2 regions of the Kitasatospora sp. NA04385 genome follow, and region 2 is predicted to be linked to the other one. Evidence: riboswitches for the same ligand, from Rfam matches in the RefSeq annotation. Region 2 holds a riboswitch; the other holds the start of a gene.
The links. Region 2 has a riboswitch for thiamine pyrophosphate ahead of thiC (phosphomethylpyrimidine synthase ThiC). Riboswitches for the same ligand answer to the same signal wherever they lie in the genome.
Positions count from the first base shown of each region.

Region 1: it holds a riboswitch for thiamine pyrophosphate, as region 2 does, so the genes downstream of both, thiO (glycine oxidase ThiO) here and thiC (phosphomethylpyrimidine synthase ThiC) in region 2, are expected to answer to the same signal.

Region 1 covers NZ_CP054919.1:2,108,065-2,125,746, forward strand. Annotated here, with positions in the region: gene HUT16_RS09135 (DUF58 domain-containing protein) at 1-817, shown strand, start outside; gene HUT16_RS09140 (DUF3488 and transglutaminase-like domain-containing protein) at 814-3,258, shown strand; gene HUT16_RS09145 (DUF3040 domain-containing protein) at 3,458-3,835, opposite strand; gene HUT16_RS09150 (methyltransferase domain-containing protein) at 4,066-4,818, opposite strand; gene HUT16_RS09155 (SAV_6107 family HEPN domain-containing protein) at 4,926-5,426, opposite strand; gene HUT16_RS09160 (DUF4126 domain-containing protein) at 5,909-6,520, shown strand; gene HUT16_RS09165 (NAD(P)/FAD-dependent oxidoreductase) at 6,572-7,960, shown strand; gene HUT16_RS09170 (hypothetical protein) at 7,968-8,690, opposite strand; gene metF (methylenetetrahydrofolate reductase [NAD(P)H]) at 8,854-9,768, opposite strand; gene HUT16_RS09180 (polyprenyl synthetase family protein) at 9,974-11,080, shown strand; gene HUT16_RS09185 (VanZ family protein) at 11,087-11,752, opposite strand; gene thiE (thiamine phosphate synthase) at 11,995-12,642, opposite strand; gene HUT16_RS09195 (Rv2175c family DNA-binding protein) at 12,639-13,004, opposite strand; gene HUT16_RS09200 (NAD(P)/FAD-dependent oxidoreductase) at 13,021-14,226, opposite strand; TPP riboswitch at 14,303-14,416, shown strand; gene thiO (glycine oxidase ThiO) at 14,411-15,565, shown strand; gene thiS (sulfur carrier protein ThiS) at 15,562-15,771, shown strand; gene HUT16_RS09215 (thiazole synthase) at 15,775-16,566, shown strand; gene pknB (Stk1 family PASTA domain-containing Ser/Thr kinase) at 16,700-17,682, shown strand, end outside.
Region 2 covers NZ_CP054919.1:4,176,130-4,188,473, forward strand. Annotated here, with positions in the region: gene HUT16_RS18685 (hypothetical protein) at 160-360, shown strand; gene HUT16_RS18690 (NAD(P)-dependent oxidoreductase) at 357-1,250, opposite strand; gene HUT16_RS18695 (cytochrome P450) at 1,298-1,738, opposite strand; gene HUT16_RS18700 (hypothetical protein) at 1,725-2,375, shown strand; gene HUT16_RS18705 (class I adenylate-forming enzyme family protein) at 2,327-3,802, opposite strand; gene HUT16_RS18710 (glycosyltransferase family A protein) at 3,966-4,721, opposite strand; gene HUT16_RS18715 (3-oxoacyl-ACP synthase III family protein) at 4,718-5,725, opposite strand; gene HUT16_RS18720 (flotillin family protein) at 5,851-7,335, opposite strand; gene HUT16_RS18725 (hypothetical protein) at 7,521-7,721, opposite strand; TPP riboswitch at 7,834-7,966, shown strand; gene thiC (phosphomethylpyrimidine synthase ThiC) at 7,962-9,755, shown strand; gene HUT16_RS18735 (hypothetical protein) at 9,821-9,967, opposite strand; gene HUT16_RS18740 (hypothetical protein) at 10,120-11,301, opposite strand; gene HUT16_RS18745 (hypothetical protein) at 11,465-11,887, shown strand; gene HUT16_RS18750 (hypothetical protein) at 11,884-12,192, shown strand.

The DNA.
Region 1 (17,682 bases), 2.1 Mb from region 2:
GACCGTCGTCCCGCAGGTCCAGGACCTGCCGGGGGTCCGGCTGCCCGGCGAGTCCGGCGGGCAGGGCGACTCCAACAGCCACTCCCTGGCGCTGGCCGGCGACGACGACGTCATCCCGCGCGAGTACCGGCACGGCGACGACCTGCGCCGGGTGCACTGGAAGTCCACCGCCCGGTACGGCGAGCTGATGGTGCGCCGCGAGGAGCAGCCGCTGCAGGCCCGCGCCACCGTGCTGCTGGACACCCGGGAGACCGCGCACCGCGGTTCCGGCCCGGCGTCCTCGTTCGAGTGGGCGGTGTCCTGCGCCGCCTCGGTCGCGGTCGACCTGGTGCAGCGCGGCTACCGCACCCGGCTGCTCACCGACACCGGCTCCTCGGTGCCCGACACCGGCCCCGGTGGCGGCGGCACCAGCGCGGCCGAGTCGGTCGGCATGCTGCTGGACGCGCTGGCCGTGGTCGAGCACTCCGACGGCGGCACCCTGGCCCGGGCCGAGGAGGTGCTCCGGCTCGGCGGCGAGGGCCTGCTGGTGGCGGTCGTCGGCGAGCTGGACGAGGAGCAGGTGGAGCGGCTGGCCCGGCTGCGCCGGCGCACCGGCGGCGCCGTCGTGCTGCTGCTGGACACCGGCACCTGGTCGGGCCTGCGCCACCTGCTGCCGGACAGCGCGGACGAGCAGGTCGAGAGCCGCGTGGCCCGGCTGCGCGAGTCCGGCTGGACCGTGCTGCCGGTGCGGGCCGGCGACTCGCTGCCCGCCCTGTGGCGGGCCGCGGACCGCACCCAGAACAACACCGTTCCCTACCGAGACGAGGTCGGCGCTTGACCACCCGGGCCAAGTTGACGCTCTGCGCGGCCCTGGCCACCGCCCTGGCCGCGCTGTGCCTGTCCCCGCTGTTCCAGGACGCCTTCGCACTGGCCCCGCACGGGCTGCTGATGGTCGCCGTCGCGGCCGGCGCCGGCGCCGGCCTGCGCGCCCTGCCGCTGCCCCGGGCCCTGGTGCCGCCGCTGCAGCTCGTCGTGGTGCTGTACGTACTGATGCTCACCACCGTGCAGTCCTCGATGAGCGCCGGCCTGCTGCCCGGCCCGGGCGCACTGGACGCGCTCTCCTCGCTGCTCAGCCGGGGCGGCACCGACATCCAGGCGTACGCGATCCCGGCCCCGGCCACCGACGGCCTGCGGCTGATCGTGGTCGGCTCGGTCGCCCTGGTGGCCGTGCTGGTCGACGCCCTGGCGGTCACCTACCGCCGGGCCGCGGCCGCGGGCCTGCCGCTGCTCGCCCTGTACTCGGTGGCCGGCGGCCTGGCCGAGTCGCCGGGCGGCATGTGGCTGTGGTTCCTGTTCGCGGCCGCCGGGTACCTGGCGCTGCTCTACACCGAGGGCCAGGACCGGCTCACCCGCTGGGGCCGGGTCTTCCACGGCACCGGCCGCTCCGCCGTCGCGCTGTCCAACGGCGGCCGCCGGATCGGCGTGATCGCGCTGGCCGTCGCGGTGCTGGTGCCGGCGCTCGCCCCCGCGGTCGGCGGCGGCCTGTTCGACAGCCTGGGCGGCCACCACGGCGAGGGCACCGGCAACGGGAACGGCGGCAACGACGAGCGCTCGCTCAACCTGGTCGTCGCGCTCACCGCCAACCTGCGCTCCAGCGACGACACCGAGCTGCTGACCTTCTCCACCGACTCGCCCGACGCGGACCAGCTCTACCTGCGGATCGCCGAGCTCAGCGAGTTCAACGGCCAGGAGTGGGTGGCCGGGGAACAGAACCCGCAGCCGCTGCCGAGCAGCATGCCCGCGCCCGAGGGGCTGGGCCTGAACCTGCCCACCACCTCGGTCCGCACCAACATCACGGTCTCCGACCGGTTGAGCACCACCTGGCTGCCGATGCCCTACCCGATGTCCTGGGTGGAACTGCCGAACGGCTCGAACTGGCGCTTCGACCCGGTGGGGCGCACCGTCAGCGGCGTCAACGGTCAGAAGAGCAAGGGGCTGAGCTACACGGTGGGCTCGGTGGCCGTCAACGCCACCGCGGCCCAGCTGCGCGGCGCCGGGGCGCCCCCGGCCGACGTCAGCAAGCGCTACCTGGGCCTGCCGCCCAACCTGCCGTCGGTGGTGGCCGACACCGCCAAGGACGTCACCAAGGGCAAGACCACCCCGTACGACCAGGCCGTCGCGCTCCAGCAGTACTTCACCAGCGGCGGCTTCACCTACAACACCAAGATCGACTCGCGGACCGGGCCGGACGCCATCGCCAAGTTCCTCCAGGACAAGGAGGGCTTCTGCGTCCACTTCGCCGCCACCATGGCCGCGATGTCCCGCTCCCTGGGCATCCCCGCCCGGGTCGCGATCGGCTTCACCCCGGGCTCCGGCAACGGCACCGACCGGGTGGTGCGCAGCTCCAACTACCACGCCTGGCCGGAGCTGTACTTCAACGGCTACGGCTGGATGCGCTTCGAGCCCACCCCGAACCGGGGCTCCGCCCCGCTGTACTCGGTCCAGCAGACCGCGCCCAGCAGCGCGCCCAGCACCGCGCCCAGCAGTGCCGCGCCGAGCGCGCAGCCCTCCGCCCAGCCGTCCGCCTCCAGCGACTGCCCCCCGCAGCAGCACCGGCCGGGCGAGTGCGGCGACGAGGCCGCGCTGGTCGAGCACCGGACGACGACGACGCCCTGGTGGGAGTCCTGGCCGGTCCTGGTGGCCGTGCTCGGTGGCGTGCTGCTGCTGGCGGCGCTGGCCTTCCCGATGCTCTGGCGCACCAGGCTGCGCCGCCGCCGCCTCGGCGCCGGCCGCCACCTGTCCGGGGCGGACGGGCCGCGGCTCACCGACGAGCAGGTGCTCGCCGCCTGGGCCGAACTGGTCGACTCCGCCTGGGACCTGGGCATCCCGCCGGACGACGCCCGCACCCCGCGCAACGCGGTGCGCCGGCTCGCCGAGGACGCCCGGCTGGACGCCGACTCCGCGGCCGCCGCGGGCCGGGTCGCCCTCGCCACCGAGCGCGTCATGTACGCCCGCGAGTCCGACGCGCCCGCGCAGCTGGGCGGCGACGTCCGGGCCGCCCGGGAGGCGCTGCGGGTGCGCGCCACCCGCACCCGGCGGCTGCGCGCGCTGCTGCTGCCCGCCTCCGCGGTGCGGCTGTGGTGGCGCGCCCAGGACCGCGCCGCGGCCCGCCGGGAGCGCACGGCCGAACGGATGGCGGCGGTCCGGGCCGCCCTGGCCGGGCCGTTCCGGCGGCTCGGACGGCTGGGGCGGCTCGGGCGGAAGAAGAAGGACGGGTAGCCCCGCGGCCCGCCGGACCGCCGCGCCCCGGTGGTCCGGCGGGCTGGTCGTCCGGCGGGCTGGTCGTCCGGCGGGCTGGTCGTCCGGCGGGCCGGCGGATCGTCGGCCCGGCGGCCCGGCGGCCCGGACGGGCGCACGCGAAAGGTCCGCCCGGCGGGGGAACTCCCCCGCCGGGCGGACCACGTTGTGGTGGGTGCTGCTAGAGGCCGCTCTGTTCGTCGCGGCGGCGCTGCCAGCGCTGTTCCATTCGATCGACGACGCCGGACTTCCGGCGTGGTCCCGCGCTCTGTCGCGGGCCGTGCCCGGCCGGGCCGCGGCGCCACGCGGTGACCGCGAGGACCGCACAACCGAGCATCACCAGGAACCCGACCACGCTGACCCAGATGACCTGGGCGACCAGGCCGCCCATGAGCAGCGCGATGCCTGCCACGAATCCCGCCACGGCCAGGTAGACCCGCCGACGGGTGTAGGTGTGCAGGCCGGTTCCCTCGAGCGCTGACGCGAACTTGGGATCTTCGGCGTACAGCGCTCGCTCCATCTGCTCGAGCAGTCGCTGCTCGTGCTCCGAGAGCGGCACGGAGTCCTCCTACTCGTCGGTCGCGGGGCGACCGGTCCGCCACCCCTGGCTCGGGCCTGTGTGGTCCATATGCCCCACCGGTCTGGCCGTCATGCTTACCGGCTTTACCCAGATCATACGGTCCACGGCCGCGGTTCGGCGTGGTCAATCAGGCGTGGCTCGGGCCACCGCTCCGGCGGCCCGCACCCCTGCAACGAGCGGAGGGCCCGCTTGGTGCCCCCCGCGGCGGATCAGATCGCCTCGGCGAGCAGGTGGAGCTGGGTGGCGACGGCGTGGAAGGCGGGCTGCTCGGCGGCGGCCAGCTCCAGCTTGAGCAGGGCGTCGAGCGCGCCGGGCTCGGTGTCGACCAGGACGCCGGGGACGAGGTCGGCGAAGACCCGGATGCCGTGCACCGAGGCGACCCGCAGCCCGGCGCCGGTGGCCAGCGCGTCCAGCTGCTCGCCGGTGAAGCGGCGGGGCATCGGGTCCCCGGCGCCCCAGCGGCCGTCGGGGGCGTCCAGCGCGGTGCGGGCCTCGGTGAACTGGCCGGCCACCGCGCGGGCCAGCACCGCGCCGTTGCGGTTGGCGGCGAGCAGGCTGACCAGGCCGCCCTTGTCGAGGGTGGCGACCAGGTTGCCGAGCGCCTCGGCCGGGTCGTCGACGACCTCCAGGACGCCGTGGCAGAGCACCGCGTCGACCGATCCGGCCGGGACGAGTTCGGGCAGCGTCTGGGTGTCCCCCTGGACGGCCCGGACCAGCTCGGTGACGCCGGCCTCGGCGGCCCGGCGCTCCAGGGCGAACAACGCGTCGGGGCTGGGGTCGACCACGGTGACCCGGTGGCCCAGCCTGGCCACCGGCACGGCGAAGTTGCCGGTGCCGCCGCCGGTGTCGACGACCTCCAGGACCGGCCGTCCGAGCTCGGCGGAGCGCCGCTCCAGCGCTTCCCGCACCACCTCCCACACCACGGCGGTACGCAGCGCACTGCGGGGACGAGTCGGATACAAGGCGGCACCCCTCTTGGCAGGTCTTCCACGGCGGGAACGCCTCCACCTTATCCGCCGGGATCGACCGGCCGGGGCGCGGCGCAGCGCCGGACGGCAGGTACCGGACGTCAGGGGTGCAGGGCCAGGATCCGCTCCACGATGCGCAGGTACAGGGCGGTGTTGCGGATCAGGTCGTCCGCGTCCCGTTCGCCGGCGGCACCGGCGATGCCGGCCTCGGCGGCGGCCCGGCGGCGCGCCCCGGCCGCGAAGTAGGCGGCCCACTCGGCGAGCTCGGGGGCGACCTCGGGCAGCAGCTCCCAGGCCGGGCGGATCGCCTGGCGGCGGCGCGGGTGGCGCACCGGGCGGCCGCGGACGGCGAGCACGGCGGCGGTGGCGCGCAGCGCGGCGAGGTGGGCGGTGGCGTAGCGCTCCAGCGGGTCCTGTCGGCCGCGGGCGTGCACCAGGGTGCGGTGCGCGTGCCGGAGCAGTTCGAGTGCGGCCGGCGCGGCGGAGCCGCGGCGCAGCACCGGGTGGACGTCGCTGCCGCGGGAGGCGGGCAGGGTGGGCTGCTCGACGGCGGGTTGATCGACGGCAGGACGGACGACAGGCTCAGGACGGCTGATGGTCATGGGTCTCCCCCGTTCACTCCGGACCTTGCCCGGACCGGTCGGTCCGCGCATGCATCCATCGTGAACGGGGGGTCTGACAACTCGGGGTCCCCCGACCCCGTTCCAGTCGTCCCCCACGGCCGGTCTCCCCGGATTCCCCCCAGGGGGAGGGGCCGGGCTCCGCCGCCCCGTGTCGGCGGTGCCCGGCCCCCGTTCCGGCCGTTGGTCGCGCTCCGGGCCGTGGTGTCGACCGTCGTTCCCCCTGAACCCGACGGTCGGGCCCCGAGCGCTCCGGGTGGCTCCGCCCGGCGGCGGCCTTCCCGGTGCCCACCACTCTGCCGTCCGCCGGGGCCGCCGGGTATCCGTGCGGGTACTCAACCGGTGATCTGAGTACGGATACTCAGCCGCCCGCCGTTCGACCGCCCTCCCCCGCCCCGGGCCCGGCCCGGTACGGTGGCCGCGTCCCGCCCGAGGGCCGGGCGGACGCGTCGAAGGGGGCCGCCGTGGGGGCCGTTCCGCTGATCTTCACCAGCGGCTGGGCGAGCGGGATCAACGCGTACGCCGTGGTGCTGCTGCTCGGCCTGTTCGGCCGCTTCGGCGGGGCGGACTCGGTGCCGCCGGTGCTGGGGCGCACGGACGTGCTGCTGGCCGCCGGGGCGCTGTTCCTGTGCGAGGCGGTGCTGGACAAGATCCCGTACGTGGACAGCCTCTGGGACGCGGTGCACACGGTGGTCCGCCCGGTCGCGGGCGCGACGGTGGGCGCGCTGCTGGCCGCGCACGACCCGGGGTCGCTGGGCGAGGTCGCGGCGGGGGCGGTCGGCGGGACGACGGCGCTGCTCAGCCACTGCGTCAAGGCGGGCCTGCGGATGGCGGCCAACACCTCGCCCGAGCCGGCCTCGAACGTCCTGCTGAGCCTGGCCGAGGACCTCTCGGTGGCCGGCCTGGTGACGCTGGCGATCTTCCACCCCTGGCTGGCCGCCTCGGCGGCGGCGGTGCTGCTGGCCCTCGGCGTGCTGCTGGTGTGGTTCGCGGTGACCCGCATCCGGCGCTTCTGGCTGCGCCGCCGGGAGCGCCGGGCGCGTCGGCGGGCCGGCGGGGCGGTGGCGGCCGGCTAGCCCCGGCGGGCGGGGCCGACTAGGGCCCGGGGGCGCATAGGATCTTCTGCCATGGCTCGGATCATCGTCGTCGGCGCAGGCATGGGCGGTCTGGCCGCCGCTTCCCGGTTGGCCACCCTCGGGCACCGGGTGACGGTGCTGGAGGCCGCCGGGACGCACGGCGGGCAGGTGGGGCACCACCGCCGGGAGGGCTTCGGGTTCGACACCGGGCCGGGGCTGCTCGCGCTGCCCGCCGTCTACCGCGACCTGGCGCTGAAGACCGGGCGGGAGCCGCTGGAGCAGCTGGTCGCCCTGCGGCCGGTGGATCCGGAGAGCCGGCACCTGTTCCCGGACGGCACCGAACTGCTGCTGCCCAACGCCTCCCGGGACGGCGTGGTCCGGGCGCTGGACGCGGCGTTCGGCGCGGGGGCCGGCGCCCGCTGGGGCGAACTGGTCAACCGGGGCCGCACGGTGTGGGAGGCGACCCGCCGCCCGCTGCTGGAGGAGCCGCGCCCGGCCGTCGACCCGGCCGACCCGTACCCGGTGCCGCCGCGCCGCGGCCTGTCCCGGCTGCTGCCGCGCGGACGGCACACCCTGGCGGACGCGGCCCGCGAGCTGGGCGGCGGGCCGGGCCCGGCGGCGCTGCTCGGCGAGTACGCGCTGCGCTACGGCCTGGACCCGCGCACCGCGCCCGCCTCGGCGACCGTGCTGCCGTACATGGAGCAGTCCTTCGGCGTCTGGTACGTCGACGGCGGGCTGCGGGCGCTGGCCGACGCGGTGTTCGAGCGGTGCGGGAAGCGCGGCGCGGAGTTCCGCTTCGACACCCCCGTGCGGGCCCTGGAGCGGGACGGCGGGCGGGTGGTGGGCGTGCGCACGGACGCGGGGGTGCTGACGGCCGACGCGGTGCTCTGCTCCGTGCCCGGCCTGGGCGGCGCCGGGCCCGCCGCGCCTGCGCCGGGCCGGTTCACCGTGCTGCTGGCGCTGGACGGCGCCCGCCCGGCGGGCACCGCGCACCGCACCGTGGTGCACGCGGCGGACGGGGCGGCCGAGGCCCGCGCGGTCTTCACCGACGGCGTGCTGCCGGACCGCCCCACCGTGCAGGTGCTGCGGCCCGACGACCCGTCGCTGGTGCCCGGCCCGGACGCGGAGGCCGCCGTGCTGACCGTCACCGTGCCCGCCGGGCTCACCCTCGGCGACGCCGAACGGGACGCCTACGCCGGGGAGTTGCTCGCCCACCTGGCCGCGTCCGGCCTCGACCTGCGCCCCCGGCTGCGCTGGCGGGAGACCCGGCTGACCGCCTCCGTCCCGCCGCCCTCGCTGGCCGGCGGACACCTCGCGCCGGCCAACGAGCCCGGCCCGCCCGGCCTGTACCTGATCGGCGCGCACGCCCACCCGGGCGGCGGGCTGGCCCGGGTCGGGATGTCCGCCTCGATCACCGCCGGACTGCTCGGCCCAGCCTGACGGGGCGTCAGTACTGCTGCTGGTAGTACCAGTTCTGGTCCTGCTGCGGCTGCTGCTGCGGGACGTACGGCTGCTGGTACTGCTGCTGGGTGTACGGGTCCTGGTAGACCGGCTGCCCGTACTGGTCGTAGCCGATCAGCTGCAACTGCGGCTGCGGTTGCGGCTGTTGCGGGACGTACTGCTGCTGGTAGCCGTAGTCCTGCTGCTGGACGTAGCCGTACTGGGGCTGCTGCGGGACCTGGTAGGCGCTCTGGTCGTCGGCGTAGACGCCCGCGTCGAGCTGCTGGAACTCCTCGTACCCGGCGAACTGCCCGGCGTACGGGTCGTGGGCCTCGTACGGCTCGTCCTCGACCGGGCCGACCTCGCCGACCGGGACGACCGGCTCCGGGGCGGCGGCCGCGGCGGCCGTCCCGCCGGTGGCCGCGGCCAGCAGCGGGACCTTCGCCAGCGAACCGGGCAGTCGGCCGTCCGAGCGGCGCAGCGACCAGCCCACCGGGCGGCCGCGCCTGACCGCGCCCGTCACCATCAGCTGGCCGAGCCCGAAGCCGGCCGCGCCCGCCACTATCACCGGCACCGAGGAGGCCCGCATCCCGGCGACCACGCCGAGGAAGCCCAGCAGCGCGAGCGCCCGCCAGTGCAGCGGGGCCCGGTTCTGCAGCAGGAGTTCGGCGGTCAGCCAGAGCGCGACCAGGGCCAGCGCGCCATAGAGGAGCAGGTATCCGATGCCCATCCCCGCAACCTCCAGACGCCACCATCACCGCGCGGTTGCGGGCGACTGTACAGCCTCCGGACGGACACCACCTCATCCCGGGCACGGCCTTCTCGACGGGCCTGGACCAGCGCGTGCGCAGGCCTCCGCCCCGCGCGGCGGACTCCCCGCCGCCGGAGCCGGATCAGCGGGTGTGCAGGCCCAGGTTCTGGTAGATCTCCAGCGTCGAGGTGGAGTGGTTCAGCGTGATGAAGTGCAGGCCCGGGGCGCCCTCCGCGAGGAGCCGCTCGGCCATCGTGGTGGCGTGCTCCAGCCCCACCGCGCGGACGGCCGCCGGGTCGTCGACGACGGCCTCCAGCTTGCGGCGGAAGTCGTCCGGGAAGGCGGAGCCGGACAGCTGCGGGAAGCGCACCAGCTGGCGGCTGTTGGTGACCGGCATGATCTCCGGGATGATCGGCGTCTCGCAGCCGGCCGCGGCGACCCGGTCGCGCAGCCGCAGGTAGTCCTCGACCTCGAAGAACATCTGGGTGATCGCGTAGTCGGCGCCGGCCCGGCACTTGGCGACGAAGTGCCGGATGTCCTCGTCCCAGTTCTCCGAGCGCGGGTGCATCTGCGGGAAGGCCGCGACGCCGACGCAGAAGTCGCCGATGCCCTTGATCAGCTCGACCAGCTCGGCGGCGTAGGTGACGCCCTCGGGGTGGCGGACCCACTCGCCCAGCGGGTCGCCGGGCGGGTCGCCGCGCACCGCGAGCACGTTGCGCACGTTCTGGTCGGCGTACTGGCCGATGATGTTGCGCAGCTCGGCCACCGAGTGGTCGACGGCGGTGAGGTGGGCGACGGGGGTGAGCGTGGTCTCGGTGGCGATCCGCCCGACCAGGTCGACGGTGCGGCCGCGCGAGGAGCCGCCCGCGCCGTACGTCATGCAGACGAAGTTCGGTTCCAGGCACTCGACCCGGCGGATCGCGTCCCAGAGCTTGCGCTCGGCCTCCTCGTTGCGCGGCGGCATGAATTCGAAGGAGAAGGAGCGGTCGCCGGCCGCCAGCAGGTCGCGCACGGTCTGCGCGCGGTCGTTTCTGGTGGTGGGAATCCCGAGTGCCATGCTGGCAGGTTATCCGTCGGCGGCGCGGCCCGGACAAACAACGTCCATCTCCTGAGACGTCACTTGAGATTTTCGGCCAGCCGGTCGCGGGCCCGGTCGAAGGCCCCCGGCGGGCCCGGTCGCGGGCCGCCGGAGAGCGGGTGGAACGGCCCACCCTGCGCGGAGCGTTAATCTGACTGTCAGCCCCATCGATCCGGAGTCTCAGGTGCCCTCCTCCATCCGCCTTCCCCGCAACCCCGTCGACGCGGAGGACGTGCGCGACCGCGTGAACCGCACCCTCGGCACGTTCATGGTCGAGCGGGCGGCCCTGCTCTCCGGGATCTCCGACCAGCTCGGGCCGGTCTCCGACGCGCTGCGCGACTTCCTGCTGGACGGCGGGAAGCGGCTGCGCCCGGCGTTCTGCTACTGGGGGTGGCGGGCGGCCGGCGGCGCCGCGGACGAGCCCGGGATCGAGCGGGCGGCGGCCGCGCTGGAGCTGCTGCAGGCCAGCGCCCTGGTGCACGACGACCTGATGGACCGCAGCGACACCCGCCGCGGCCTGCCCGCCGTCCACCGCCGCTTCGAGAACCTGCACCGGGCGGGCGGCTGGCGCGGCGACCGCGAGCAGTACGGGGCGTCCGCGGCGGTGCTGCTCGGTGACCTGCTGCTGATCTGGTGCGACGAGCTGTTCCAGCGCTCGGGGCTGCCGACGGCCGCCGTGTCGGCCGCCAAGCCCGCGTTCGACCTGATGCGCACCGAGGTCATGCTCGGCCAGTACCTGGACGTGCTGGAGCCGGTCGCGGGCGACTCCACCGACGGCGGGGCGATCGACCGGGCCCGGACCGTCCTGCACTACAAGTCCGCGAAGTACACCATCGAGCGGCCGCTCCAGGTCGGCGCGCTGCTGGCCGGCGCCGCCCCCGGCCTGGTCGAGGCGCTCGGGAACTTCGGCCTGCCGCTGGGCGAGGCGTTCCAGCTCCGCGACGACCTGCTGGGCGTCTTCGGCGACCCGGCGGTCACCGGCAAGCCGGCCGGCGACGACCTGCGCGAGGGCAAGCGCACCCTGCTGGTCGCGCACGCCATGCGCGGCCTGGGCCCGGCCGACGCCGCCCACCTGGACGCCCGGCTCGGCGCGCCCGGCCTGGACGCCGGGGAGATCGCCGACCTGCGCGACCTGATCACCCTCAGCGGCGCCCCCGACCTGGTCGAGGCCCGGATCGACGCGCTGCTCGCCGAGGCGCTGGACGCCCTGGACGCGGCCCCGATCGCCGACGGCCCGACCCGCGAGGTGCTCCGGGCGCTGGCCGACGCCGCGACGGTCCGCAAGTACTGACGGGGGTCAGGCCCGCCGCCACCAGCGGCGCGCGGCCAGCGCCGCCAGCGCGGCCCCGCCCGCGTTCAGCAGCACGTCGTCGACCGAGGAGACCCGGTCCAGCCGCAGCACGTACTGGGCGAGCTCCACCAGCACCGAGCAGGCCGCGCCGAGCGCCAGCACCCGCCGCACCGAGGCGAGCGCGGCGAACCGCACCGGGGCGAGGAAGCCGAGCGCGGCGAACACCAGCAGGTTGCCGCCGATCTGGGCCACCGCGGTGGCGGGCGGGCCGGCCGCGACGACCTCCGCGATGTCGTGCAGCGGCACCAGGTTGACCCGGCGGCGCGGACCGCCCGGGTCGGCGCCGGGCAGCAGGATCATCCACACCCACGGCGCCGTCCCGTAGACCGCGCCGACCTCGGCCAGCGCCGAGCGCCGAGCCCACCCCGGCTCGACCCCGGCCGCCCGGCGGCGGCGGGCCAGCAGCCAGGCCGCCAGCACCGCCGCCGGCAGGGCGGCCGCGGCCAGGAAGACGATGCCGTTGACGGTGCCGACCCAGCCGTTCCACCCGGCGCGGTGGCCGCGGCCCAACGGCCGCTGGGCGAGGAAGGCGACGGCCGCCGCCGCGAGCAGCGCGGGAACGAGCAGGGCGGCCCGGCGGGTGCGGCGGGCGGGTGGCGCGAGGGGCTCCATGCCTGCACGGAGGGCGAACCGGGCCGCCCGGTTCCCGCCCGGGGGCCTGGCGCCCCCGCGTTCCGCCGGAGCGGGGACGGCCGTGCCGCCCGGCCGCGGCGACGGGACGGCCGCGCGGGGTTCCGGTCGCCGGCGGGACCTGCCCCGCAACCGGATCTCTCCCGTGCTCCGCTTCCGCCCCGTGCGGGGTCCGGCGGGGCGGGGCGCTCGACCGGCGGAGGAGCGCCCCGCCCGGAGGGCGCCTAGCGCAGGCGGGCGGCCAGCGCGGCCGCGGCCGCGCCGGGGTCCTCGGCGGCGGTGAGGGCGCGGACCACGACGATCCGGGTGGCACCGGCGTCCAGGACCTGCTGGAGGTTGTCCTGGTCGATGCCGCCGATGGCGAACCAGGGGCGCTCGGGGCGGCGCGCGGCGGCGTGGCGGACCAGGTCGAGGCCGGGGGCGGGCCGGCCGGGCTTGGTGGGCGTGGGCCAGACCGGGCCGGTGCAGAAGTAGTCGACGCCGGGCTCGGTGAACGCGGTGTCGACCTCGTCCTCGGCGTGGCAGGAGCGGCCGATCAGCACGTCCTCGCCGAGGATGCGCCGGGCGACGGCGACCGGCAGGTCGTCCTGGCCGAGGTGCAGCACGTCGGGCCGGGCGCCGTACGCGACGTCGGCGCGGTCGTTGACGGCCAGCAGCTTGCCGTGGCGGCGGGCCGCGTCGGCGAAGACCTCCAGGTGCTCCAGCTCCTGCTTGGCCTCCAGGGCCTTGTCGCGGAGCTGGACGACGTCGACGCCGCCCGCGAGCACCGCGTCCAGGAACTCGGGCAGGTCGCCCTGGGCCCGGCGGGCGTCGGTGCAGAGGTAGAGCCGGGCGTCGGCCAGCCGCTGCCGGGCGGTGGGCGCGGCCGTCACAGGGCCATGGCCTGGGCGCGGCGCTTCACCTCGGTGCCGCGGTTCTCGCGCAGGGCCTGGATCGGGCTGCCGGGCAGGGAGTCGTCCTCGGTGAACATCCACTCGAGGATCTCCTGGTCGGAGAAGCCGCAGTCGCGCAGCACGGTGAGGGTGCCGACCAGGTGCTTGACCGGGCCGTCGTCCTCGATGAAGTCGGCGGGGACCTGGAGGGACTTGTTGGGGCCGCGGCGGACGGCCAGCAGGGTGCGGTTGCGCACCATGTCGCGGACCTCGGTGATCACCACGCCCCACCGCTCCGAGATGTCGGGCAGGTACAGCCAGGCGGGGACCAGGGCGTCAATCTTCGGATCAATCTCGCTCACTCCCCCAGCCTAGGCGCTATCGGGCGGCGGCCTTCAACTGGACGGCGGGGTCGGCGGCGCGCGCCGGGTCCAGCGCGGTGCCGCGTTCGATCAGGCGGCGGCCCTGGGCCAGGTCGCGCGGGCGGTCGACGGCGAGCAGCGCGACCGGGACGCCGTCGCGCAGCCACAGCACCGTCCAGTCGGGGTCGGACGGGGAGCCGCGCCACAGCAGGTGGTCGGCCCCGGCGTGCCGGCCGGCGTACTGGACCGTCCGGCCGAACTGCTCGGACCAGAAGTACGGGACGGGGTCGTACGGGGCGTCGAGGGTGCCGAGCAGGGAGGCGGCGACGGCGGCGCCGGAGTGCAGGGCGTGGTCCCAGTGCTGGACGGCGAGCCGGGTGCCGGAGCGGGCGGAGGGGTAGGAGGTGCAGTCCCCGGCGGCGAGGACGCCGGGCAGGGCGGTGCGCAGCCGGTCGTCGACCGGGATCGTGCCGTCGGGGTCGAGGGCGAGCGGGCCGTCGGCCAGCCAGTCGGTGGCGGGGCGGGCGCCGATGCCGACCACGACCTCGTCGGCGGGCAGGTGGGTGCCGTCGGTGAGCAGCACCCCGCCGGCGGCGGCGCCGGCCACCGCGGCGGAGCAGCGCAGCTCGACGCCGGCGGCGGCGTACCAGTCGGCCATCAGGGCGCCGAGTTCGGCGGGCAGCGCGCCGGCCAGCGGGGTGGCGGCGGCCTCCACCACCGTGACCTCGCAGCCGAGCCCGCGGGCGACGGTGGCGGTCTCGGCGCCGATCCAGCCCGCGCCGACCAGCACGGTCCGGCGGCCGGGGGTGAGGGCGGCGCGCAGCGCGCGGGCGTCGTCGACGGTGCGCAGGGTGCGGGCGCCGGGCAGGTGGGGCAGGGTGCGCGGGGCGGCGCCGGTGGCGATCACCAGGGCGTCGTAGCGCAGTTCGCCGCGGTCGGTGCGCAGGACGCCGTCGTCGAGGCCGGTGGCGCGGCGGCCGGTGAGCAGCTCGACGTCGAGGCCGTGCCAGTCGATCTCGAAGGCGGTGGCGTCGGCCTTGCCGAGCAGGACGTCCTTGGAGAGCGGCGGGCGGTCGTAGGGGAGGTGCGGTTCCTCGCCGACCAGGGCGAGCGGGCCCCGCCAGCCCCCCTGCCGCAGGTTCAGGGCGGCCTGGGCGCCCGCTATGCCCGCTCCGACCACGACGACCCGGTCCGTTGCCCTCAGCTCAGCCACGCCGTCCACCCTACCCACCGCCGGGTGTCCGCCCCGGGCCCGCGCCTTCGGGTGCGCGGCGGCCCGGCGTTAAGGTGGGGGTGACTTCACTTCACACGGGAGCCCGGTGCACCGGGCTGAGAGGCGGGCTGTGGCGGCCCGCGACCGTCCGAACCTGATCCGGGTCATGCCGGCGAAGGGAGATCGAGCCGCTGTGGCACATTCCCGCGCGTTGGACGTGCTGGTGGTCGGCGGGGGCATCATCGGGCTGGGCGTCGCCTGGCGCTCGGCGCAGCGCGGCCTGGCGGTCGCGCTGGTCGATCCGTGGCCGGGCGGGGGCGCGGCGCGGGTCGCCGCGGGCATGCTCGCCCCGGTGACCGAACTGCAGTACGGCGAGGAGCCGTTGCTGCGCCTGGGGATGGCGTCGAACGAGCGGTACGCCGCGTTCGCCGCCGAGCTGACCGAGCTGACCGGGCTGGACACCGGCTACCGGGCCACCGGCACGCTGGCGGTGGCGCTGGACTCCGACGACCGCGAGGAGCTGCGCGAACTGCACGCCTTCCACGGCCGGCTGGGCCTGGCGTCCCAGTGGCTGACCGGCCGCGAGTGCCGCCGGCTGGAGCCGATGCTGGCCCCGGGGGTGCGCGGCGGCCTGCACGTCGCCGGGGACCACCAGGTGGACGGCCGCCGGCTGGCCGCCGCGCTGGTCGTCGCCTGCGAGCGCGCGGGCGTGGTGTTCCACCGGGCGGAGGCCGCCGAGCTGCTGGTCGAGGACGGCCGGGCGGCGGGCGTGCGGCTGTCGACCGGCGAGCGGGTGGCGGCCGGGCGCACGGTGCTGGCCGCCGGGTCGCGCAGCCACCTGCTGCCGGGCCTGCCGGCGGGGGTGCTGCCGGCGGTGCGCCCGGTCAAGGGCCAGGTGCTGCGGCTGCGGATGCCCACCGCGCACGGCCCGTTCCTGTCCCGCAACGTGCGGGCGGTGGTGCGCGGGCAGCACCTGTACCTGGTGCCGCGGGCCGACGGCGAGCTGGTGGTCGGCGCGACCACCGAGGAGCTGGGCCACGACACCACCGTCACCGCGGGCGGCGTCTACGAGCTGCTCCGGGACGCGCACGAACTGGTGCCCGGCATCACCGAGTTGCCGCTGCTGGAGATCGGCGCGGGGCTGCGTCCGGGCTCCCCGGACAACGCGCCGCTGCTCGGGCCGACCGCGCTGGACGGCCTGGCCGCCGCCACCGGGCACTACCGCAACGGGGTGCTGCTCACCCCGGTCACCGCGGACCTGCTCGCCGACTACCTGGCCACCGGTGAACTCCCGCCGCTGGCCGCCGACTTCACCCCTGACCGCTTCACCCCCAAGGTCCCCGCATGAACACCATCGCCCTGACCGTCAACGGCGAGCCGCGCACCCTGCCCGCCGCCACCACGCTGGACGTGGTGGTCGCCGAGGTGTCGGCCGCCAACACCGGCGTCGCCGCCGCCGTCAACGAGGCCGTGGTGCCCCGCAGTTCGTGGCCCGCCACGGCGCTCGGCGAGGGCGACCGGGTCGAGATCCTCACCGCCGTCCAGGGAGGCTGAACCATGGCTGACGACGCGCTGGTCATCGCCGGCACCACCTTCTCCTCCCGCCTGATCATGGGCACCGGCGGCGCTCCCAGCCTGGAGGTGCTGGAGCAGGCGCTGAAGGTCTCCGGAACCGAGCTGACCACGGTGGCGATGCGCCGGGTCGACACCGCCACCCAGGGCTCGGTTCTGGAGGTGCTCTCCCGCAACGGCATCCGGGTGCTGCCCAACACCGCGGGCTGCTACACCGCGGGCGAGGCGGTGCTGACCGCCCGGCTGGCCCGGGAGGCGCTCGAAACCGACTGGGTGAAGCTGGAGGTGATCGCCGACGAGCGGACCCTGCTGCCCGACCCGATCGAACTGCTGGACGCCGCCGAGACGCTGGTCGACGACGGCTTCACCGTGCTGCCGTACACCAACGACGACCCGGTGCTGGCCCGCAAGCTGGAGGACGTCGGCTGCGCGGCGATCATGCCGCTGGGCTCGCCGATCGGCTCCGGCCTGGGCATCCGCAACCCGCACAACTTCCAGCTGATCGTGGAGGCCGCGAACGTCCCGGTGGTGCTGGACGCGGGCGCGGGCACCGCGAGCGACGTCGCGCTGGCGATGGAGCTGGGCTGCTCGGCGGTCATGCTGGCCTCCGCGGTGACCCGCGCGCAGGACCCGGTGCTGATGGCGGAGGCGATGCGCAAGGCGGTCGAGGCGGGACGGCTGGCGCACCGGGCCGGGCGGATCCCGCGCCGCTACTACGCCGAGGCGTCCTCCCCCACCGCGGGCCTGGCCGACACCCGCGAGCGTCCGGCGTTCTGAGCCGCGCCCGCCGGGGCGAACCGACCACCGCCCCGGGGGCGTCCCTGCGGGCACGGGCCGGTCGCCGGTCCGCCCCGACATCCGGCCGCTCCCGGTGGGCGACCGGTCCGACCCCTACACTCCTCTGGTGGACATGACCCTCGACGACCCCCTGCACGGCGTGCTGCTCGACGGCCGCTACCGGATTGAGCAGCGGATCGCGGTCGGCGGCATGGCGACCGTCTACCGGGGCACCGACACCCGGCTGGACCGGACGGTGGCGCTGAAGCTGATGCACCCCTCGCTGATCGGGGACGCCGACTTCACGGCCCGCTTCATCCGGGAGGCGAAGGCGGTGGCCCGGCTTGCCCACCCGAACGTGGTGAACGTGCTGGACCAGGGCGCCGACCCGCGGGCCGTGTTCATGGCGATGGAGTACGTGCCCGGCCGCAACCTGCGCGACGTGCTGCGCGACCGCGGGGCGCTGTCGGTGCGGGCCGCGCTGGACGTGCTGGAGCCGGTGCTGGCGGCGCTCGGCGCGGCGCACCGGGCCGGCCTGGTGCACCGGGACGTCAAGCCGGAGAACGTGCTGATCACCGACAACGGCATGGTGAAGGTCGCCGACTTCGGCCTGGTCCGGGTGCTGGAGGGCGGCGACGCGACGGGCGCCTCGGCCACCGAGACCGGCCAGCTGCTGGGCACCGTCTCCTACCTGGCGCCGGAGCAGATCCGCCAGGAGCCCACCGACCAGCGGGTGGACGTCTACGCGGCGGGCATCCTGCTGTACGAGATGCTGACCGGCGCCAAGCCGCACACCGGGGAGCACGCCGCCCAGGTGATGTACCGGCACCTGCACGAGGACGTCCCGGCGCCGTCGCTGACCGCGCCCGCGGTGGGCCCGGAGCTGGACGCGATAGTGGCGGCGGCGACCTCCCGGGACCCGCAGGCCCGGCCGTGGGACGCGGTGGAGCTGCTGGCCGCGGTGCAGCGGGCCCGCCGCTCGCTGCCCGTCGAGCAGTTGGACGCGGAGCCGCCCGCCTCGACCCGGCCCACCCCGCGCTACAGCCCGGGCGAGGCCACCGCGGTGCTCGAGCAGCTCCCGCCGCTGGAGCGCACCAGCGTGCTGGAGGTCCCGCC
Region 2 (12,344 bases):
CAGCGGCCCTCGGGTCAGGGAAGGATCTCCGGGTTCTCTCCGGGCCGGACCCCCTCGATTTCGGCTCCCGCTCCCGCCTACGATCGAAGTGTCGAGATCGAGGGAGCGGGAACGCAGCCGGAAACACCGGCACCGACCCCGAGGGGAGAAGGTACGGACATGGCCGGGTTCTGGAAGTCGCTGCCCTCGTGGGTGCGCAACATCGTCGTGCCGATCCTGCTGCTGGTGATCGCCTGGAAGATCTTCTGGGCCATCGTGGGCGTGGTGGCCGGCATCGTCGCCTTCGCGATCAACGTGCTGGTCCTGGTCGCGATCGCCGCGGTCGTGGTGATCCTGCTCAAGAAGGCCGCCAGGAACTAGCGCCCGCCGCGGGCCGGGCCCGCCAGGTAGTCGTCGAGGTCCCGGCCCGGGGTGAAGCCCCGGGACCGGGACTTCCGGGTGTCCAGCACCACCCGGTGCGCGAGCTGGTCCAGCGCGTACGCGGTGAGGTGCGGGCGCCGCCCCACCGCGAGCGCCGCCAGCCGGGGCGGCACGTGCAGCAGCCGGGCCCGGCGCCGGTGCGCGGCGAGCACCGCCCGCAGCGCGGCGTCCCGGCCGTACGGGGCGCGGTCGGCGACGTTGTACGCGCCCGGCGGCCAGCCCGCCGCCAGCAGGCACGCCTCGGCGAGGTTCTCCACCGCGGTCAGGCTCAGTTCCACGTCCCGGCCCGGCAGCGGCAGCACCCCGCCCCGGACGGCGGCCAGCAGCCGCGGCACCAGGTGCGGGTCGCCCGGCCCGTACACCGCGCGCGGGCGCAGCACCACGGCGCCCGCGGCCAGCGCGAGGGCGTCCGCGAGCGCCTTCGTCCGGCCGTACGCGTTCAGGTGGCCGCCGGCGGTGGGGTGCTCCTCCGGGACGAACGACCGGTCCGGGCGCGGGTCGTAGACGCTCGCGCTGCTCACGAACACGAAGGGCGTCCCGGCGGCGGCCTCCAGCAGGCGCCGGGTCGCCCCGACGTTGACCTCGTACTGGGTGCGCTCGGCGGGCGAGCCCGGCGGGTGGTCGCCGACGGCCGCCGCGCAGTGCACCACCACGTCCGCCGCGCGCAGTTCGGGCGGGACGGGGCCGCCGACGGCGTCCCACGGCACGTGCGTCCCGTGCCGGGGCGGGCGGCGGCCGAGGGCCAGGACGCGGTGGCCGCGGGAGACGGCGAGGGCGGCGAGGTGCGAGCCGCAGAAGCCGGTGGCGCCGGTCAGCGCGAGGGTGGTCAACGCGGGTCCTTTCCGCGAACGGGGTTGAGGGGCCGAGCCCCTGGCGGTTACTTCTGGAGGACGCAGCTGCGGTAGGAGGGGAGGGCGCTGGTGGGGTGGGGGGCGGTGCGCAGGACGCGGGGGTGGTGCGGGGCCAGGGTGGTGAGCAGCAGGGCGAGTTGGGCCCGGGCGAGGGCGGCGCCGGGGCAGCTGTGGGGGCCGAGGCCGAACGGGGCCCGGGTGGCGTGCGGGTGGGCGGGGGTGTCGCGGTGCGCCTGCGCGGCGTGGCGGGCGACCAGCAGCAGGCGGTCGCCGCGGCGGATCCGGTGGCCGAGCACGGTCGCGTCGGCGGCGGCCGCGCGCGGCAGGACCGGGGACGCGGCGGTGCGGCGGAGCAGCTCCGCGGCGAGGGCCGGGGCGTCCCGGTGGGCGCGGTCCCAGAGCCGGTCGCGGGCGCACCAGGCGACGGCGCGGGGCAGCGCGGCGAGGGTGGTGTTGACCGCGGCCACGGCGAGCATCGCGTCGCGCGGGTCGGGCAGCAGCCGGCCCAGCTCCTCGGCGGCCTCGCGGGCGCGGCGCGCCCGCCCGGGCGGGGAGCAGGGACGGCAGGTGCGCGCGGGCGGTGGTGGCCGCGGCCCGCTCGGCGGCGCGGGCCAGCCGGACCGGGTCGGCGTCGCTGCCGGTGAGCGCGGCGGCGGTGGCCCCGGCCAGCTCGCGGACGACGGGGACGAGGTCGACGGGCGCGTCGAGGCCGGTCAGCCGCCGGTCGAGGACCCGCTGCCAGAGCGGGTGCAGCGCGGCCACCCCCGAGGGGCCCAGCAGGCTCGCCAACTCGCTTCGGGCGGTGCGGTGTTCGGCGCCCTGCTGGTCGAAGAGCAGGCTGCCGCCGGTGAGCCGGGCGGCGGTGCCGCCGGTGGTGCGCGCGGCCGTCCGGTCGAGCGGGACGCGGGTGAGCACCTCGCGGTAGGCGTCCGGGTGGTGGACCAGCACGGTGCGGCCGAGCCGGAGCACCGGCCGGTGCCTGGTCGCGGCGAGCAGGGCGAACAGCAGCGGGTGGCTGCGCAGGTAGACCGCGCGGTCGGCGCGCCGCGCGGGCGTCAACGGGGGCTCCGGGCGGGCGGGGTGGCGAGGCGGTGGGCGCAGTAGCGGGCGGCCGCCGGGCGGTCGGGCTTGCGGGAGCGGCCGGTGAGCGGGACGGGGCCGAGCAGCAGGGCGTCGGGGCGGGCGGTGCCCATCCGGGCGAGCGGGGCGCGCAGGGCGGCGCGCAGGCGGTGGTGGTCGGCGCCGGGGCGGGGCTGCACCAGGGCGACCAGCCGCTCGTCGCCGTCCGGCGCGGGGACGCCCACCAGGACGGCGAGTTCGACGTCCGGCAGGTGCAGGGAGGGCTCGTACAGGCCCGGGTAGATGTTCTCGGCGCGGCGCAGCACCATGTCCTTGAGCCGGCCGGCCAGCACGATCCGCCCGTCCGGGTCGAGGCGGGCCCGGTCGCCGGTGCGCACCCACGGGTCCGGGTCCTCGCCCAGGTAGCGGTCGCGGGCGGACGGGGCGGCGAGCAGCAGTTCGCCGTCCGCGCCGAGCCGGGTGCGGACGCCGGGCAGCGGGTGGCCGAGCAGGTCGCCCGGGCCGTCGTGGGCGCTCTTGTCGCGCTCCTCGACGGCCGCGGCCGGGAACAGCTCGGTCAGCGCGTACACCCCCCAGGCCTCCCGGGCGCCCGCCTGCTTCGCCCGGCGCAGCAGCGCCGCGTCGGCGGGCGCGGAGCCGGTCCAGACCCGGCCGGTGAGCCTGGTCAGCGGCCGCAGCCGGGGCGGCGTCAGGTAGGTCTCGTCCGGGGCGAGCCGGTCGATCTGGCGCTGGAGCACGGCGGTGCGGCGGGCCGGCAGGGCGACGACCGCGCCCGCGGCCAGCGCCGGGACCAGCACGAACGTCGTCCCGCCCAGCACCGTCCGGCCCGGCCGGGGGCGCACCAGCGCGTCGACCGCCCGCATCCCGGCGGCCAGCGAGGCCCGCGAGTGCACCACCGCGCGCGGCGCGGACGTGGTGCCGGAGGTGAACACGACCACCGCGTCCCCGTCGCCCTCGTACGGGGCGGGGGCGGGCCCCGGGTGCCCGGCCAGCGGGCGGGCGCACCAGGGGTGGCGGGGGCCGACGGTGGCCACCGGGGCGAGGGCCGCCAGCGGCGGCAGCTCCAGCCCGGCGCGGCGGGCCAGCGGGGCGGCCCACCCGGAGACGGCCTGCGCGGCGGCATCGGCCAGGATCAGCGCGGGCGGGGCCAGCGCCAGCCGCGCCCGCAGCACCTCCGGCCCGGCGCCCGGGTCGAACACGGCGCTGCGCAGGCCCAGCCGGTGCGCCGCCAGCAGCACCGCGAGGGCCCGCGGGCCCGGACGCACCGCCACCCCCAGGGTGTCCCCCGCCCGCAGGCCGTGGACGTGGTGCAGCGCGGCGGCGTGGCGCTCGGCGAGGTCGGCGAGTTCGCCGCAGCGGGCGAGGACGCGGGGGGCGCCGCGGCGGGTGGCGCCGAGGAGGGCCGGCCGCGAGGCGCCTTCGCGCAGGGTGCGGGCGAGCTGGTCGAGCACGGGGGATCCTTTCCGTGAACAGGTACTCGGGGGCTCGGGGAACGGCGGGGCCGTGCTGCTGCGGGCCGTGGTGACAGCACCCGGAGCCGATGCGGGCAACGGCGGTGAACCGTCGGCAGCCACGGGCCCGCCGTTCCCCGAGCCGCCGGTGGCGCGTTCTCCCCTACCGGATGTCGACGTCGCGGTGGCCGGCGCCGCGTTCGAGGTACCAGCGGGCGGTGCCGCGCAGGCCGTAGGCGCGGATGCGGCGGGTGGAGTTCTGGACGACCATGTCGGGGCGGTGGACGATCGCGGTGGTGCGGCGGCGGATGTGGTTGATGAAGGCGCGGTCGGTGGGGGAGGGGCGGCGGGGCATGCCGTCGGTGGCGAGGTAGAGCGCGGCGGTGATGGCCATGTTGTTGCCGGCGTGCATGCGGTAGGGCGTGAGGTAGCCGTGCCGGCGCCGGTGGGCGGGGCGGACGCGGCCGAAGAAGGCGCCGAGGGCGACCAGGACGCGGAAGACGGTGCGGCCGACGGGGCCGTGCTCGTCGCGGCGGGCGGTGACGCGTCCGCAGACCAGCCCGCCGCAGGCCAGCATCGCGGCGCGGGCGGCGCCGGTCCAGCCGGGTTCGGGCAGGCAGTCGGCGTCGGTGCGGGCCAGTAGCGTCGCGCCGCGGGCGATGGCGTGCCGGAAGCCGGTGTCGACGGCGCAGCCGACGCCCTTCTCGGGTTCGGTGAGCAGGTGGACGGGGAAGGGCGCGGTGCGGGCGAAGGCGAGGACCTGCGCGCCGGTGGTGTCGGTGGAGCCGTTGTCGACGACCAGCAGGGTGAAGTCGCGGTCGTGCTGGGCGGCGAGGGCGTGCAGGGCGCCGTCGATCCGGGCGGCCTCCTGGTAGGCGGGGACGATCACCCAGAGCTCGGTCGTCCGGTGTGCGGTCATGACTTCTCCCAGACCATCGTCATCAGGCTGACGCCGCCGCCCAGACCGACCATCAGGACGCGGTCGCCGGTGTCCAACTCGTCCATGACGAGGTCGAGTTGGACGCCGATGGTGGCGGAGGCCAGGTTGCCGAGCTCGGGGACGGTGACCACCAGCCGGTCGGCGGGGACGCCGGTGAGCTCCACGAAGCGCTCCAGGTACGGCAGGGTGACCTGGTGGACCAGGACGCGGGCGTAGGCGTCCCAGCCGAGGCCGGTGCGGGCGGCGACGCGGGTGAGGATGTCGGCGCCGATCCGTTCGAAGACGCCGCGCAACTCCTTCCCGCCGCCGCGGAAGTAACTCCACTCGTCGCCGCGCGGGTGGCGCGAGCCGCCGCCGGGTATGCCGCCGACCTCCCAGTGCTCGGAGGCGGTCTGGGTCTCGACGTCGAGGATGCCGCCGCGGTCGACGCGTTCCAGCAGGACGGCGGCGGCGCCGTCGCCGAAGGTGTAGCCGGCGAAGCCGGCGCGGAGTTCGGCGAGGCCGGAGGGGTCGCGGCGCATGGCCCGGCTGGGGGTCTCGCCGGTGACGACCAGGGCGCGGGCGGCGCGGCCGGCCAGGATCATCGCGCGGGCGGTGTCGATGCCGTTGAGGAAGCTGTTGCAGGCGTTGGCGACGTCCAACGCATGGGCGTGGGAGCCGAGTTCGGCCTGTATCAGGTGGGCGGTGGCGGGTTCGCAGACGTCCCGGGAGGCGGAGGCGAACAGCAGCAGGTCGAGGTCGCCGGGGTCCAGGCGGCGGCGGGTGAGGGCCTTCCGGGCGGCGGCGAGGGCGAGCGTGGAGGGGTGCTCGTCGGGCCCGGCGAAGCGGCGGGTGCGGATGCCGGTGGCCTTCTCGAACATGCCGTCGGGCAGCGGGAGGCGGGCGCCGGCGGCCACTTCGTCCTGCAACTGCCGTGAGGTGACGGCCTGTCCGGGGAGGTGGGAGCCGACGGCGGTGATTCCGACGCGGGGCAGCGGGTCCATGCTCCGATGCTCTCCCGGGGCGGCGGCCGGGGCGTGAGTACGGGTACTCAGCCGGGGTCGGGGATGCGGAGCCGGCCGGGCCGGTACGGCGGCGGTGCCGTCGTACCGGCCCGGCCGGCCGGTGGTCAGTTGCCGGTGTCGACCTGGACCGGGATGACCTGGGTGGCCGGGGCCGGTTCGGCCGGGGCCTCGGCGGGGGCGGCCGGGGTCATCGAGTTGAGCAGCTGGCGGGCCAGCCCGAGGCCGGTGCCGCCCATGGTGAGCGCCTTGGCGAACATCTCGGACATGCCCTCGGCGCCGTTCAGCAGCACCATGTGCTCGACGTTGCCGAAGGCGTCCGCGCCGGCCCGGACGATGGCGGGCCAGTTCTCGGCGAGCTGCTGGGCGACGACCGCCTCCTGGTTCTCGGCGAGGGCCGCGGCGCGGGCCTTGATGCCCTCGGCCTCGGCCAGGCCCTGGGCCCGGGTGGCCTCCGCCGCGGCGAGGCCCTTGGCGCGGGCGGCCTCCGCCTCGGCCAGGCCCTTCGCGGCCTCGGCGGCGGCCTGGGCCTCACCGGTGGCGCGGGTGGCCTCGGCGGCGGCCAGGCCGCGGGCCTTGGTGGCCTCGGCCTCGGCGGCCGCGGCGACCTTGACCCGGTTGGCCTCGGCGGCGGTCTTCAGGTCGGTCTCCCGGGAGAGCGCCTCGGCGGCGGAGATCCGGGCGTCGCGGTCGGCCTCGGCCTTGGTGCGGGTCTCGTACGCGCGGGCGTCGGCCGGCTTGCGGACGTCGGCCTGCAGCTGCTGCTCCTTGCGGTGTGCCTCCAGCTCGGCGACCTTGGTCTCCTGGACCACGACCTCCTGCCGGGCGGCGGCCTGGGCGAGCGGCCCGGCCTGGAGCGCGCGGGCCGCGGCGGTGTCCATCTCGGCCTGGTAACCGGCCTGCTGGATACCGGAGTTGCGCGTCGCCTCGGCCTTGCGGGCGAACGCCTCCTGCTCGGCCTCGGTGGCCCGGCGGTCGGCCTCGGCGGCCGCGATCCGGGCGTCGCGCTGGACGGCGGCGGCGTGCGGCGCGGCCAGGTTGGTGATGTACCCGGTCGGGTCCAGGATCTCCTGGATCTGCAGCGAGTCGATGATCAGGCCGAGCTTCTCCATCTCGATGCCCGAGGCGGAGCGGGTCTCCCCGGTGAGCCGCTCGCGGTCGCGGATCATGTCCTCGACGGTCAGCCCGCCGACGATGGAGCGCAGGTGGCCGGCGAACACGTTGTGCACCCGCTGGCCCATCATCTTCTGCTGGTCCAGGAAGCGGCGGGCGGCGTTGGCGATGGACACCGGGTCGTCGCCGACCTTGAAGATGACCACGCCCTTGACGTGCACCGGAATGCCCTGCGAGGTCACGCACTCGACGTCCAGCGCGGCCTCGTTGAGGTCCAGCGACAGCCGCCGGACCACCTGGACGCCGGGCAGCACGAAGGTGCCCCGTCCGGTGACCACGCGGAAGCCGAGGCCCTCGCCGTGCTTGGAACCCGAGATCACCAGCGCCTCGTTCGGCTCGGCGACCCGCCACATCATCTTGAACAGCAGGACCACGACCAGCAGCCCTGCGACAACGGCTCCGACGATGCCGATCAGCATCGCGATCTCCCCCTTCGTGGCACACCGGTCCGTGGCTGCGCTGGGTGGTGCAGTTGTGGGCGCGGAACCCGGTGGCAGCCGCATTCTCCGCCTGCCGTGATCGCGGGGGAAGGGGTCGCGCCGACGGGAGCGCCCACTGTCTCGAAACCGTTGCGCGGGTTTTGCCCGGCCTTGGTGAGGCGCCGTCAGTAGGGCTCGACGTACACCGTGCGCGGTGGCTGGTAATCGACCACGACCACCATGGTGCCGGGCTCCAGCGGCTCGCCCGGCACCGCCCGGTACGCCAGGAACGCCTCGCTGCCCTGGCGTTGGGGGACGTGCACCATCACCTCGCCGACCAGGCCCGCGCCGATCCGCCCCGTCACCCGTCCCACCAGTCCGATCACCCGGGGATTGTCCCCCGCCCGTCGGCGCGGTGAACAGCGGCCGGTCGGAGGCGTGCTGGACCATCCGTGCCCGGTGCCCTACGGTGAACGGCGAACGCAGGCGGCGAACGCCCCTGCGCGGAACGGGAGCTCGGAGCACCGGGCTGAGAGGGCGCTGACGGTACGCGGCCCGCGTACCAACCGCTGCGTCGACCGCAGGAACCTGACCGGGTAATGCCGGCGTAGGGAGTTGAAGGTCGCATGACCGCATTCACCGAGCACACCTCTGCCCACCAGCCGGCCGCCGGGTACCCGACCCCGGCCTGGCGCAAGGCGTACCGCCAGGGGAGCAGCCCCGACCTGCGGGTCCCCTACCGCGAGGTGCACCTCACCGACGGGCGCACCGTCCCGCTGTACGACACCTCCGGGCCGTACACCGACCCGTCCCACACCGCCGACGTCCGGCGCGGCCTGCCCGCGCTGCGCGACCCCTGGATCCGCCGGCGCGGGGACGTCGAGGAGTACGAGGGCCGCGCGGCCCGCCCCGAGGACGACGGCATCAGGCACACCGCCCCGCGTGGCGGCGACCTGCGCAACCTGGACGCCGTCTTCCCCGGCCGCCCGCGCCGCCCGCTGCGGGCCCGCGACGGCGCCGCCGTCACCCAGCTCGGCTACGCCAAGCGCGGGCTGATCACCCCGGAGATGGAGTTCGTCGCGCTGCGGGAGGGCCTGGAGCCGGAGTTCGTGCGCGAGCAGGTGGCGCGCGGACGGGCCGTCATCCCGGTCAACGTGAACCACCCCGAGGTCGAACCGGCGATCATCGGCACCGACTTCCTGGTGAAGATCAACGCCAACATCGGCAACTCCGCGGTCACCTCCTCGATCGAGGAGGAGGTGGAGAAGATGACCTGGGCCACCCGCTGGGGCGCCGACACCGTCATGGACCTCTCCACCGGCCGCAACATCCACACCACCCGCGAGTGGATCCTGCGCAACTCCCCCGTCCCGATCGGCACCGTCCCGCTCTACCAGGCGCTGGAGAAGGTCGACGGCCGGGCCGAGGACCTCAGCTGGGAGGTCTACCGGGACACCGTGGTCGAGCAGTGCGAGCAGGGCGTCGACTACATGACCGTGCACGCCGGCGTCCTGCTGCGGTACGTCCCGCTGACCGCCCGCCGCAAGACCGGCATCGTCTCGCGCGGCGGCTCCATCATGGCCGCCTGGTGCCTGGCACACCATCAGGAGAACTTCCTCTACACGCACTTCGAGGAACTCTGCGACCTGCTGCGCGCCTACGACGTCACCTTCTCGCTCGGCGACGGCCTGCGCCCCGGCTCGATCGCCGACGCCAACGACGAGGCCCAGTTCGCCGAACTCACCACCCTCGGCGAGCTCGGCCGGATCGCCCGGGCCAAGGACGTCCAGGTGATGATCGAGGGCCCCGGGCACGTCCCGATGCACAAGATCCGCGAGAACATGGACCTGCAGAAGGAGATCTGCGACGAGGCCCCGTTCTACACCCTCGGCCCGCTGACCACCGACGTCGCGCCCGGCTACGACCACATCACCTCCGGCATCGGCGCCGCGATGATCGCCTGGTGGGGCACCGCGATGCTCTGCTACGTCACGCCCAAGGAGCACCTCGGGCTGCCCGACCGCGACGACGTCAAGACCGGCGTCATCACCTACAAGATCGCCGCCCACGCCGCCGACCTCGCCAAGGGCCACCCCGGCGCCCAGGCCTGGGACGACGCCCTCTCCGACGCCCGCTTCGAGTTCCGCTGGGAGGACCAGTTCAACCTGGCCCTCGACCCGGAGACCGCCCGCGCCTTCCACGACGAGACGCTCCCCGCGGAACCCGCCAAGACCGCGCACTTCTGCTCCATGTGCGGCCCGAAGTTCTGCTCGATGAAGATCAGCAAAAGCATCACAGAGCTGTACGGCGACAAGGCTGTGAACACCGAGTACGACGCCGAGGCCCTGGCGGGCATGCAGGCCAAGTCCGAGGAGTTCGCGGAGCACGGTAGCCGGGTGTACCTCCCGCTGGCCGACTGACAGCGGAACCACACGGGCGGCCACACGGGGAACCGGTGTTCCCGGTGCGGCCGCCCTGGTCGTTCTCAGGCGTTCCAGGTGCTCACGATCGGGGCGGGCCACTCCGTGGCCGTTGCCGCGAGATCGGTGGGCAGCAGCGCGAGCAGGAGAGCCCGGCTGTCGGTGACGGACTGCAACGCGGCCTCCTGAGCCTCGTCCTTGGTGTCGAACATGCCCTCGCCCACGGTCTCGTTGTGGGGCGGCTCGCCGACCTCGCCGACCCACTGCGACGCGCCGGGCCAGACCCGGACGTGCGTCAGCCGGGAAGGCTAGGGCAGGCCGGTGACGCCACGGGCGGCGGCTTCCTTGATCACGTCTTCGATGGTCACGGTTGGGCTCTCCTCATCTCGGCCAGTGCGGCGTCCAGTCGTGCGGAGCGGACCACGGTGGAAAGGTCGGTGGCGGTGCGGGCGTAGTGCTCGGCTTCTTCGCGTGCGCCTTGGCGGTAGAGCACCGTGGCCAGTTGGGCGGTGTCGATCGCCTTGGAACGGGCCCGGTTGGAGGTCTGGGAGTCCACAGCGCGACGGAGGCGGGAGACGAGGTCGGAGACCGGCCGTCCCTTGACCGTCGCAAGCAGGTAGAGGGCGTGGCCGGTCTCCCCGTGCAGTTTGTGCTCGGTGAAGTACCACATCCAACGCGGTTCGCTGCGTAGATCGGTGACGCGGCTGTAGATCGATTCGGCAAGGCTGATCTGCCGCATCACCTCGGCCTCGTCACCCTGGACGGCGTACGCCTGGGCCTTCACCGCGGCGATCATCGCGAGCGCGGACAGCGGCACGTCACCCATTGCCATGTCGGCCAGGGCGACGGCGTCCACCGGCTTGCGTTCGGCGATCTCCTGACGGGCGAGGCCGGTCGCGACGTGGCACAGGAGTCCGTCGTCGCCGGCTTCCTGGGCTGCCTTGATGCCGAGCCCGAACGTGCTCCGCGCCGACGAGCTCTGTCCCGCGTCGAACGCCGACCACGCGGCGAGATCGGCGAGGTTGGCGATCTGGCCGCACAGCCGGTCCCGGACGCGGGGCCCCATCGAGGACTTGGTGAGGTCGACGGTGTTCCGCAGTTCGGCGAAGGCGAGGTGGCGGGTGGCCAGGCCACCGCTTCGCCGGTCCCACTCCTCAAGTGCGAAGGTCCGTTCGGCGATGTCGTCGATGTCCTTCATCCCCAGGGAAGACGGGGACGGCATGACGTCGGGAAGGATCGAGGCCAAGGAGACGGCCAGGAAATCGCGGCGCTTCGACTCGCTCACCTCCTCCCGGTCGCGCCGGGTCCGCTTCGAGAACAGGCCCAGCTCCGCGTTCGTCGCCACACCGAACACGCCGCGCAGTGCAGCACGGACGTGTTCGTCGGGCCAGCTGATTACGCCACGTTCTAGGCGGCTGATCACGTTGGCGTCAATCGCCGATTCCCGATGGGTCTCCGCCTGAATTCGGGCGTTCACCCGCTTTGCCACGTCGCTCTGCGTCCACTCCCGCCTGAGCCGAAGCCTTCGTAGCACGTCGTTGGCCATCTGGGACCTGTCTCTGGGGGCGCTGCAAGGCGCTGAACTGCCTAGTGAAGTGCCTGCCTTCTGCCTACAGGATCGCCCTGTTCCTACCAAGACCGCAGGCGTTTGATGGTTCTCGCGTCGCCGGGGCGGAACGTGTGGGGCGTGGCTGGTGAGGCTGGTTCGAGTGGTGGTCGGAGACATGAGAGGGAAGGGGTGTCGAGTGCCGCACGCTGATTCGCCGTTGGGGGCTGGGGGCGTTCTCCGGCGGTTCCTGCGGGAGGGGTTCGCGGACGTCGAGGGGGCCGCCGAGTTGTTGGAGCGGGCGTTTCGGATGGCGCGGTTGGAGCCGCCGCCGGGGTTGTCGCCGGTGTACCGACCGGATGTGGCACCGGAGTTGGCCGGTGTCGCGTTGGGGTGCGCCGGGTTGGGGTGGGTGCAGCGGTTGGCGGAGTCGTTGCTTGAACTCGCCTTTCTTCGAGGTGAGTTGCATGCGGTGGTGGCGGCGTTCCCGGAGCTGGACTTCGGTGACCTGTCGGGTGAGTACCTGGAGGTACTCGGGGTGATCGCTCCTGACGGGGCGCTGCCCAAACTGGGGGCGGCCTCGTGAGCAACTGCGGGCAGCCGGACGAGCCGGCGGAGGTGTTGCTGCAACGGGCGTGGGCGGTCGCCGAGCGGCTGGCGAAGGCCACCGGGCAGGAGACGGGGGTGATGGAGATCGCGGGCGGGTACCGGATCTCCGTGCACCTGTACGGCGGTGGGGACGACCACCGCGAAGTGCTGGCGGCCCTGGCAATGGGCGACCGTTACGGGCACCGTGGTTCCCACGGGCCGCAGCACGACGAACAGGACAAGGGCACTGTCTGGTGCGAGGTGTACCTGAACCCGCCGCAGCGTCCGGGCACGTCCCGCTGAGCGGTCGGTGACGGCTTCGGGACCACCTCGGCCGGGCTTCCCCGTAGCTGCCGAGAGTAGGGGTGGATGGGTTCGGTCAATCTCGCTTCCGGGAGCCGCAGTTGGCGATGGTAGCCGACGTTGCGGGCTTGACGGGTTACGTCCGCCCCGGA